Regions from separate parts of the Pantoea sp. XAF26B01_ASV70 genome, predicted to be linked through region 1. Evidence: predicted binding sites of a transcription regulator. Region 1 holds the regulator's gene; the other holds the start of a gene.
The links. Region 1 encodes LexA, which represses DNA repair genes until DNA is damaged. Its sites were predicted from a motif close to TNCTGTATGTACATACAGNA; they were not measured.

Region 1 (5,561 bases):
TTCTTAACCGTGGAATAATACAGAATAATCCGTATCGGCTTGCGTGCAGCCACGGCTGACTCAGGCATCAAACCAGCTGTTCTGACGCCAGTGCTTACGCCAGATGAGCCACAGCGACAGGCCTCGCAGCGCCAGGAAAACCGTGACTGCCAGCCAAAGACCATGGTTACCCAGCACCGGTACGCTAAGCAGCGTCAGAAAATAGCCGGCTGCGGCAACTACCATGCTGTTACGCATCTCGCGCCCGCGCGTCGCCCCGATGAACATGCCATCCAGCAGATAACACCAGACACCGATCAGCGGCATAATCATCTGCCAGACCAGATAGCGGTCCGCTGTCTGCTGGAGTGACTGAAGAGAGGTCAGCAGGGTAACGATTTGCGGGCCAAAAATGGCATAGATCAGCGAGAAGAACAGCGCCACCACCACCGCCTGCCGACAGGCAGAGTGCCAGACGCGCAGGAGTTTGCTGCCATCTTTTGCACCATGCGCCTCACCCGCAAAAGCTTCAACCGCATAGGCAAAGCCATCCAGCGCGTAAGCCGTAAAAGTGATGAACATCAGTAATACTGCGTTAACCGCCACCACATCCGGACCCAGCCGGGCACCCAGTACGGTCAGCGAGGCGAAACAGAGCTGCAGCATCAGAGAGCGCAGCATGATATCCCGGTTCAGTCGCAGCAGCCGGCCGCTGTCACCGCGCCAGCTCTGCTTCAGCAGGCTAAGCGTAATTCCGCGCAGTTTTAACACCCGCCAGACCATGATGCTGCCGACACCCAGCGTAATGTATTCCGCCAGCGCCGTGGCGGTTGCCGCCCCCGCGACACCCCAGTGCAGCCCCATCACCAGCCAGAGATCGAGCACGATGTTAACCAGGTTGCCCACCACCAGCAGGATCACCGGCGCGCGTGCATACTGCACGCCCAGCAGCCAGCCCAGAATGACCAGGTTTGCCAGCGTGGCAGGCGCACTGAGCCAGCGAATCTGAATAAACAGTGCCGCCTGTTCGAGTACATCGGGATTGCCGCCAACCAGATGGGTCGACAGCTGAATAATCGGATAACGCAAAGCGATGAACAGTACGCCCGCCAGCAGCGCAATGATCAGCGGCTGAGTCAGCGCGCGTGCCAGCGCCATTTTATCGCCCGCGCCAAATGCCTGCGCCGTAAGGCCAGTGGTACTCATTCGAAGGAAAAGCAGCAGCATAAAGAGGAAGCTGGTCACTGTAGTCCCGACCGCAACCCCGCCAAGATAGACAGGGCTGTCGAGATGACCAATTACTGCAGTATCGACCACTCCAAGTAAGGGAACGGTGATATTTGAAAGGATCATCGGCAGCGCAAGCCGCCAGAGATTTTTATCGGTTGCCGTAATAAAGCGCATTCGCCGTTCCGTGCTCAGTGTCGCTGCGCAAAAGAGGCAGCGACAAAATTAGGGCAGACAGAATAGCATCAGAGAAGGCGAATGCACGCTGGCAGAAGAATCAGAGCCACTCACCGTTGCGCACCACGCCAACAGCCAGACCTTCTATGGTCAGTGACTGCGCACGGGTATCGACAACAATCGGGTCAAAATCGCTGTTTTCCGGCAGCAGATGCACGATAGCACCCTGCTTTTTCCAGCGCTTAACGGTGACTTCATCATCAATGCGGGCAACCACAACCTGGCCGTTACGCACATCCTGGGTTTTATGCACCGCGAGCAGGTCGCCATCCATAATCCCGATATCTTTCATCGACATTCCGCTGACGCGCAGCAGGAAGTCAGCAGACGGCTTAAACAGGCCCGGATCGACCTTGTAGTGGGTTTCGATATGTTCCTGCGCCATGATCGGCTCACCGGCAGCAACCCGGCCAATCAGCGGTAGCCCTTCTGAGGCTTCTTCTTCCATTAACAGTCGAATGCCGCGCGATGCACCGGAAACGATCTCGATGACGCCTTTGCGCGCCAGCGCTTTCAGATGCTCTTCTGCCGCGTTCGGCGAACGGAAGCCCAGCTGCGCGGCGATCTCGGCACGCGTAGGCGGCATGCCCGTTGAAGAAATATGGTCGCGAATCAGGTCATAGACCTGCTGCTGCCTGCTGGTTAATGCTTTCATCCCGCCCCCTGGTTGTTTATACAGTCGCTGTGAGTATATACAGGTATTGGTGAAATGGAAACCGATTGTCAGGGAAAACGCGCCCTCAGACGCGTTATGGAAGGCTTATCGCAAATGTGTCCAGAGCAGCGCGATCCAGACGAAGAGTGCCAGTAAGATGCTGATCAGCACCGCCGCCGAGCCCATGTCTTTTGCCCGGCCCGCCAGCGGATGATGCTCCTGACCGATGCGGTCGACCACTGCTTCAATGGCGCTATTGAGGATTTCAACAATGACCACCAGCACCACCGCCCCAATCATGAGGATGCGGGAGACCACATCGACATCCAGCCAGCACGCAATAACAATAGCGGCCAGCGCAGCCAGCGCTTCCTGCCGAAACGCCGCTTCATGTTGCCAGGCGGCACGCAGTCCCTGCCATGAGTAACCTGCAGCTTTTACTATTCTGATAAGTCCGGTGGCATTATTTGCCATGATGTGGGAACCCTTTCATCGGATTGACGTCAATGTCTGGGCTGCGTGCAATTGGCACCACCACAGATCTTCGCTGCGCTTTCTGGTATGCTTGCGGCGCTTTGCTAACAAGAGGCTTCATGTTGTCTATGTCAGGTTGGCGTAAACTCTATTACAAACTGCTTAATTTACCACTGTCGTTTTTGGTAAAAAGTAAGGCCATTCCGGCCGATCCCGTGTCTGAACATGGTCTGGATCCGACCCGACCTATTATGTATGTTTTGCCTTACGATTCGAAGGCCGACTTACTGACTTTACGCGCACAGTGTCTGCGGCATCATCTGCCCGACCCGCTCACTCCGCTGGAGATTGATGGTTCTCTGCTGCCGCGCCACGTCTTTATCCACAATGGCCCTCGCGTCTTCCCCTATTTTGTGCCCAGCGTTGAATCCGTGAAAATTTTTCACGATTACCTGGACCTGCATCGCAATAACCCTAAGCTGGATATTCAGATGCTGCCGGTCACGGTGATGTTTGGCCGCGCACCAGGACGTGAAGTCCAGGGCGAAGCAACGCCACACCTGCGGGTGCTGAACGGGGTGCAGAAGTTTTTTGCGGTGATCTGGCACGGGCGCGACAGTTTTGTCCGCTTCTCGCCGACGGTGTCGCTGCGCCGCATGGCAACTGAACACGGTACGGATCAGTCGATCGCCCAGAAGCTGGCTCGTGTGGCGCGCATTCATTTTGCCCGCCAGCGGCTGGCGGCGATTGGCCCGCGCTTGCCGGCGCGTCAGGATCTGTTTACTCGTCTGCTGCAATCCAAAGCGATTGAAAAAGCAGTAGAAGATGAAGCTCGCAGCAAAAAAATCTCCCATGAGAAAGCGCAGCAGAACGCCGTCGAAATGATGGAGGAGATTGCGGCAAACTTCTCCTATGAAGCCATCCGCGTAACTGACCGCGTGATGGGCTGGCTCTGGAGTCGGCTCTATCAGGGCATCAACGTCAATGGCGGCGAAAAAGTCCGCCAGCTGGCGCAGGATGGCCACGAGATTGTCTATGTGCCGTGCCATCGCAGCCACATGGATTATCTGCTGCTCTCCTATGTGCTCTATCATCAGGGACTGGTGCCGCCGCACATCGCAGCCGGGATCAATCTCAACTTCTGGCCAGCCGGCCCGATTTTCCGTCGCCTGGGCGCTTTCTTTATTCGTCGTACCTTTAAAGGCAACAAGCTCTACGCCACGGTATTCCGCGAATATCTCGGCGAGCTATTCACCCGCGGCTATTCGGTTGAGTACTTTGTCGAAGGTGGCCGTTCACGAACCGGTCGCCTGCTGGACCCTAAAACCGGCACCTTAGCCATGACGCTGCAGGCGATGCTGCGCGGCGGAAATCGCCCCATCACGCTGGTGCCGATTTACATCGGCTATGAGCACGTGATGGAAGTGGGCACTTACGCTAAAGAACTGCGCGGCGCGGCGAAAGAGAAAGAGGGCTTCATGCAGATGGTGCGCGGCTTACGCAAGCTGCGCAATCTCGGTCAGGGTTACGTGAACTTTGGCGAACCCCTGCCGCTGGTCAACTATCTCAATAAGCGGGTGCCGGAATGGCGCGATGCCATCGATCCGATTGAGCCGCAGCGTCCCAGCTGGTTAACCCCAACCGTCAACGATATTGCTGCCAGCCTGATGGTGCGTATCAATGAAGCGGGCGCGGCTAACGCCATGAACCTCTGTGTCACCGCCCTGCTGGCGTCACGTCAGCGCTCACTAACCCGTGAACAGCTGATTGAACAACTGGAGTGCTATACCCAGTTGCTGCGCAACGTGCCTTACTCGCCAAATGCGACCGTACCCGATCTCTCAGCGGAAGCGCTGCTGGATCACGCCATGGGTATGAATAAGTTTGAGAGTGAAAAGGACAGCATTGGCGACATCATCATTCTGCCGCGAGAGCAGGCGGTGCTGATGACCTACTATCGCAACAATATTCATCATATGCTGGTGATGCCGTCGCTGATTGCCGCCATTGTTCAGCAGCATCAGACGCTGAGCGAAGCAGAACTGCTGCGTCAGGTGAGCCTGATCTACCCGATGCTGAAGAGTGAGCTGTTCCTGCGCTGGCAGACTGATGAGCTGCCGCAACTGCTGACCGAACTGAGTCAGGAGCTGGCGCGTCAGGGCCTGATTACGCTCGAAGCTGGCGAATTGCGCTTTTCCTCAGCGCGCTATCGCACGCTGCAACTGCTGGCCGCCGGTGTGCGTGAAACACTGCAGCGCTATGCTATTACGTTCTCCATTCTCAGCGCCAAGCCGACGATTAACCGCGGTACGCTGGAGAAAGAGAGCCGGACGCTGGCACAGCGTCTGTCGGTGCTGCACGGTATCAATGCCCCGGAATTCTTCGACAAAGCGGTCTTTACCTCACTGGTCCTGACCCTGCGCGATGAAGGGTATATCAGCGACAGCGGTGATGCCGATGTTGCGCAGACCCTGGCGACCTGGCATATGCTGGCAGACCTGGTCACCAGCGATGTCCGTATGACGATTGAAACCGCTGTGGCGCACGACTGACCCCAGCGCGCATAGTAAAAAGGCGACCTCATGAGGTCGCCTTTTTTGTGCCTGAATCCTCTGTCAGAACAGCTGGCTGAACGGCGGGGTGTTCATCAGCACACCGAGGAACAGCACCATTCCGACATAGTTGTTATTGAGAAAAGCCTGGAAACAGGGTTGCCGCTCGCGTCCGGCGATCAGCTTCTGTTGATAAACAAACAGCGCGGCGGCCAGTAATAGCGTCCAGTAGAAGGCGCTGTTCAGATGCAGCATGAGGCCAACCAGCGCCATCAGCAGCAGCGTCGCCAGTTGCAGCAGACCAATGATTAGCTTGTCGAAACGGCCAAAGAGAATCGCGGTCGACTTCACGCCAATCTTCAGGTCATCATCCCGATCCACCATCGCATACTGAGTGTCATAGGCGACCGTCCAGCAGATGTTGGCGATAAATACCA
Region 2 (5,561 bases), 1.5 Mb from region 1:
GAATAGCAAACGGCCCGTCATTATGACGGGCCGTTTTTCGTTGTGGCACTGACTACAAACCTGCCGGACGCGGCACCTCAACATAATCGCCATCTATCTGCCGCTGGTAGAAGTGGCCAGCCTGCACATAGAAGCGTTTGCCGTTAAAGTCGAGTACCCGCATTTCACTGCTGACCCGCGACTCTGCAGGCGGCTCTGCCACCACATACTCATCGCCGTGACGCTGATAATAATTGCCGTTGAGCAGATAGTAGGTCAGTCCGCCTATCAGCACCGCGGTTGCGGCTTCAGGCAAAAAGCGCACCGGTCCGGGTCCGCCCCAGTGTGGCCCGTGGCCGCCATGGCGATCCCATCCACCCGGCGGGCCCCAGTCGCCAGGATGAGCGAAAGCCAGAGCGGGTGTCAAAAGCGTCAGCGTCAGAAGCGAGGCGATTATCTTTTTCATCAGGTGTTCTCCTCATAAGACTGGCTGCAGAATTCGCTTTTTATCGGGCAAAGACAAGCACTAAAGCGGCGATTTTTCGCCTGTTTACCATGCTTAACGCTTTCTTAACGGCGTTGCCATTAATGGGGGGGATTATGGAGAAGAAGGGCGGGAATAACCTGGCGCGGGCGCGCCAGGTTCAAAGCAGATTAGCGGTGCGCCAGTTCGGCGTTGTCGTCGCTTTCCAGGACGCGCTTATCGGTCAGACCTAACCAGCGACTGGTGAGAGAACCGGCGGTCATGGAACCGTTGACGTTCAGGGCTGTACGACCCATATCGATCAGCGGCTCAATGGAGATCAGCAGCGCCACCAGGGTGACCGGCAGGCCCATCGCAGGCAGGACAATCAGCGCCGCGAAGGTTGCACCACCGCCGACACCGGCAACGCCTGCTGAGCTCAGCGTCACGATCCCGACCAGCGTCGCAATCCACAGCGGGTCAAACGGGTTGATCCCGACGGTTGGCGCAACCATCACTGCCAGCATGGTTGGATAGAGACCGGCACAGCCGTTCTGGCCGATAGTGGCACCAAAAGAGGCCGCGAAGCTGGCAATCGACTCAGGCACGCCAAGACGACGGGTCTGGGTTTCCACGCTCAGCGGAATGCTGGCTGCGCTGGAGCGGCTGGTAAAGGCGAAGGTAATAACCGGCCACACTTTACGGAAGAAGCGCATCGGGTTGATACCATTTACCGACAGCAGCAGGGCGTGGACACCAAACATGATGGCCAGACCGAGGTAAGAGGCGACCACAAAGCTGCCCAGCTTGATGATGTCCTGCAGGTTAGAACCGGCAACCACTTTGGTCATCAGCGCCAGCACACCATAAGGTGTCAGCTTCATCACTAAACGCACCAGCTTCATGACCCAGGACTGCAGCGTATCGATCGCGACCAGCACGCGCTGACCTTTAACTTCATCATCTTTCAGCAACTGCAGTGCAGCTACACCCAGGAAGGCGGCGAAGATAACGACGCTGATAATCGAGGTCGGACTGGCTCCGGTCAGATCGGCAAACGGGTTTTTCGGGATAAAGGAGAGCACCAGTTGCGGCACGGTCAGGTCAGCCACTTTGCCGACATAGTTGCTCTGAATCGCACTGAGACGCGCAGTCTCCTGCACGCCCTGAACCAGACCTTCTGCGCTCAGGCCAAACAGGCCGGTCACAAAGACGCCGACCAGCGCCGAGATCGCGGTGGTAAACAGCAGTACGCCAATCGTCAGTACGCTGATTTTCCCCAGCGACGAGGCGTTATGCAGACGGGCGACCGCACTCAGAATGGAAACGAACACCAGCGGCATTACGACCATCTGCAGCAACTGGACATAGCCATTACCGACGATGTTAAACCAGCTGATAGACTCTTTGACCACTGCGCTGTTTTCGCCGTAGATCAACTGCAAAACCAGGCCGAACAGTACGCCGATTACCAGACCGGTCAGCACTTTCTTCGACAGGCTCCAGTTCTGACGGCTGAAGCGAGAGAGCAATACCAGCAGCACCACAAAGGCTACGATATTAAGCGTAAGAGGAAGGTCCATACTGAAACTCCAGAGTAATGCGGCCTTTCGCTCTGGAAAGGCCGCATAATGTTAATCACGAATTAAGACAGCAGGAATGGTAACAGCAGGCGAAGAGGGTGCCTTATATCCAAATGGCATGGTTTATAACTTAAAGGCGTTTTGTGCTGATTTATTGCGCAGTATGACTGGAAATCAACCGTCCGACGCCATTTTGTAGCGTATCGAACAGCTGTGACGGCCAGCCGTTTGCACCAAAAGATGGCATGCCCACCGGAAACCAGAGCGCATATCCCACCAGTCCCAGGCACAACGCCCGTTCAAGCTGGTTGCCTTTCTGACTGCGCAGAATCGGCAGCCGGAAGCGCCAGCGGCAGGGCCACAGCAGCGGAACCCCGGCAGGCGTCAGCATATCGGCCACAATATGGCTAAGGTAGCCCAGCGTCAGACCCTGCAGGACATCAGGCGGTATCGGCGACGACTGGGGCAGGTTTATCTGAAAAAGCCATAAACCGGCGGCTATCGCCAGCAAACTGTGGGTAAAGCCGCGATGGCCGAACGCGCGCGCAATAGGATGAGAGAGCCAGCGCAGTCGCTGTCCCAGCAGAGATTTAGGGTGATCGATATCGGGCAACAGACATGTCAGCAGCGCTGAGGGAACAAGATGCCACCAGTCGGCCTGCGCCAGCACTGGTGTCAGCTCAGCACGCTTCGCAAAGATAGCGCTGGCAATGGCAAAAATGATGTGGCCTTCGCCCGTCATGATAGAACCTGGTTGCAAAGAAAACTGTCGATGCATCCAGTATAGGGATTTATCCAGTAAATGAGAACATGTGACGCTGTAACGAAGCATGAATATTATTAACAAGGCGGACAGCGATGAAACCCTGTCCGCCAGTAAGATTAACGCGCCAGCCAGCCGCCATCCACCGCCAGGGTGTAGCCATTCACGTAGTCAGACGCGGAAGAGGCCAGGAAGACTACCGGGCCCATCATGTCATCCGGCACGCCCCAGCGGCCTGCCGGAATACGCCCCAGAATCTCTTCACTGCGCGACTCATCATTACGAAGCTGTTCCGTATTGTTGGTGGCCATGTAACCGGGAGCGATGGCATTGACGTTAATGCCATGTTTTGCCCACTCGTTCGCCATCAGACGGGTCAGTCCCATCACGGCACTTTTCGACGCCGTATAAGAGGGCACGCGGATACCGCCCTGGAAGGAGAGCATGGAGGCGATATTGATGATCTTGCCGCCATTACCCTGCGCGATAAACTGACGGGCAACCTGCTGCGACAGGAAAAACAGGCTCTTGCTGTTAAGATTCATCACGTCATCCCAGTCCTGCTCGCTGAAATTCAGTGCGTCCTCACGGCGGATAATGCCGGCATTGTTGACCAGAATGTCAATTTTACCGGCAGCGGCCAGCGCCTGTTCAACCACTGAGGCCACCACGCTGGTCTGCATCAGATCGGCCTGTACCGGCCAGAACCGGCGACCCAGCGCCTCCACTTTACTTTGGGTATCATCCGGGCCATCACGATTAACGCCGACGATATCACAACCCGCCTGGGCCAGACCCAGCGCCATACCTTGCCCTAAACCGGTATTACAGCCGGTCACCAGCGCGACTTTACCTTCCAGGTTAAACGTACTCAGTACCATGGTATTTCTCCTCTGCTCAGCGCAGTTCACTGATTTTGACGTGGTCCATGTCATCAAAGACCTGATTCTCACCCACCATGCCCCAGATAAAGGTGTAACGCTGGGTGCCGACACCGGCGTGAATTGACCAGCTGGGTGAGATCACCGCCTGCTCGTTGTGTACCAGCAGATGGCGGGTTTGCTGCGGTTGCCCCATCATGTGGAAGACGGCGCACTCTTCGCTCATATCGAAGTAGAAATAGACTTCCATGCGGCGTTCGTGGGTGTGGCAGGGCATGGTGTTCCACAGGCTGCCTTCATCCAGTTTGGTTAAGCCCATGGTGAGCTGGCAGGTGGGCAACACATCCGGCACGATAAATTTGTTAATGGTGCGGCGATTGGAGGTCGCGGCATCACCCAGCGTCGCGGTGGCCGCTTCCTGCAGCGTGATCTTCTTGTCCGGGAAGGTGCTGTGTGCTGGCGCACTGTTGTAATAGAATTTGGCCGGCTGTGCCGGGTTCAGGCTGCGGAACAGCAGGTTGCGCGCACCTTTGCCGATGTAAAGTGCCTCTTCGTGACCGATTTCCCACGCTTTACCGTCAACTTCTACCAGACCCGGGCCGCCAATATTGATCATACCCAGCTCGCGGCGTTCAAGAAAATAAGCGACGCCCAGCTGTTTTCCCATCTCATCACCGATAGTGACCGGATTATTCACCGGCATGACGCCGCCAATAATGATGCGGTCGATATGGCTGTAGGTCAGGGTGTAATCATCGGCAGTAAATATCTTCTCAATCAGGAACTCGCGGCGCAGTGCTTCAGTGTCGAGTTGCTTAGCGTGATCGCTGTGAATGCTTTGACGAACGTCCATCTCAGGCCTCTCTGCAGGTCAGGTTATTCATGCCCCAAACGGGGACGCTTTTGGCATCTTAGGCAGAGCGGGATGGGAATTCAATAAAAATGAAACGTTGTTTTATTTTTTGCGGGTCAGATCAAGTGACAGGTGCAACAGGCAATAAAAAGCCCGCCATAAGCGGGCTGTTATTATCCCTGCAGATGCTGCAGGCTAAGCTGGGTCAGATTGTCCAGCCGGACATCCGCCAGCGTCCAGCGGGGATCGTCACGGTGTTCAGCGGCGGGCACCACAATCGATCGCATACGCGCTGCTTTGGTGGCTATCATGCCGTTAAACGAATCTTCCAGCGTGACGCAGTTGAGCGGATCGATTGCCAGGCTGGCGGCGGCGTTGAGATAGACCTGCGGATGGGGCTTGCTGTAGGGCAGCGCTTCTGCTGAAGCCAGCACATCGAAATAAGGGCGCAGATTGAAGATCTCCAGCACTTGTTCCAGCATCTTTAGCGGTGATGCGGAGGCAAGGCCGATTTTCAGCCCCTGTTCCCGGCACAGTTGCAGCGCCGTTTCCACGCCCGGCAGCAGTGGCCGCGTCTGATCCACCAGCGTCATGGCGCGCGTAATAATCCGCTCAGTGACCTCCTGCTGAGAGGGGCCATGCCACGGCAGCGTTTCGTACCACATCCGTACAGTCTGATCGATGCGCAGACCCAGGGTATCGGGCATTTCACTGCGACGTGACAGGTCAACATCCAGCGTTGAAAAGATATCCAGCTCAGCCTGATCCCACAGAGGTTCAGAATCGATCAGTAAGCCATCCATATCAAACAGGGCAGCAAGGACAGGGCGGTGATAAGGCATCAGGGGGTCTCCTTTTAAAGTCAGCTTTACCTTAACATCATTCTTTGCTGGCGCACGCTCTGCCCGACAGGCCACGCTTTATTTGGGAAATTTCACCGTTGGCAGGTAAACTGACGGCAAATTGGATTCCGGGTTCAGGAGATATTATGACCTATCAACAGGCTGGCCGTATCGCCATCCTCAAGCGAGTGGCAGGC

Region 2: a site for LexA is predicted at 2,790-2,809, ahead of ACX8ZY_RS11355 (metal-dependent hydrolase). Genes of this name have one in related genera too.

The regions. Positions count from the first base shown of each region.
Region 1 is NZ_CM137251.1:3,897,428-3,902,988, forward strand. Features, by position in the region: gene dinF (MATE family efflux transporter DinF) at 61-1,383, opposite strand; gene lexA (transcriptional repressor LexA) at 1,484-2,098, opposite strand; gene ACX8ZY_RS18450 (diacylglycerol kinase) at 2,204-2,572, opposite strand; gene plsB (glycerol-3-phosphate 1-O-acyltransferase PlsB) at 2,701-5,124, shown strand; gene ubiA (4-hydroxybenzoate octaprenyltransferase) at 5,188-5,561, opposite strand, start outside.
Region 2 is NZ_CM137251.1:2,418,827-2,424,387, reverse strand. Features, by position in the region: gene ACX8ZY_RS11365 (DUF6515 family protein) at 53-445, opposite strand; gene ACX8ZY_RS11360 (L-cystine transporter) at 634-2,025, opposite strand; gene ACX8ZY_RS11355 (metal-dependent hydrolase) at 2,177-2,767, opposite strand; gene kduD (2-dehydro-3-deoxy-D-gluconate 5-dehydrogenase KduD) at 2,908-3,669, opposite strand; gene kduI (5-dehydro-4-deoxy-D-glucuronate isomerase) at 3,686-4,522, opposite strand; gene hxpB (hexitol phosphatase HxpB) at 4,696-5,364, opposite strand; gene ACX8ZY_RS11335 (YniB family protein) at 5,511-5,561, shown strand, end outside.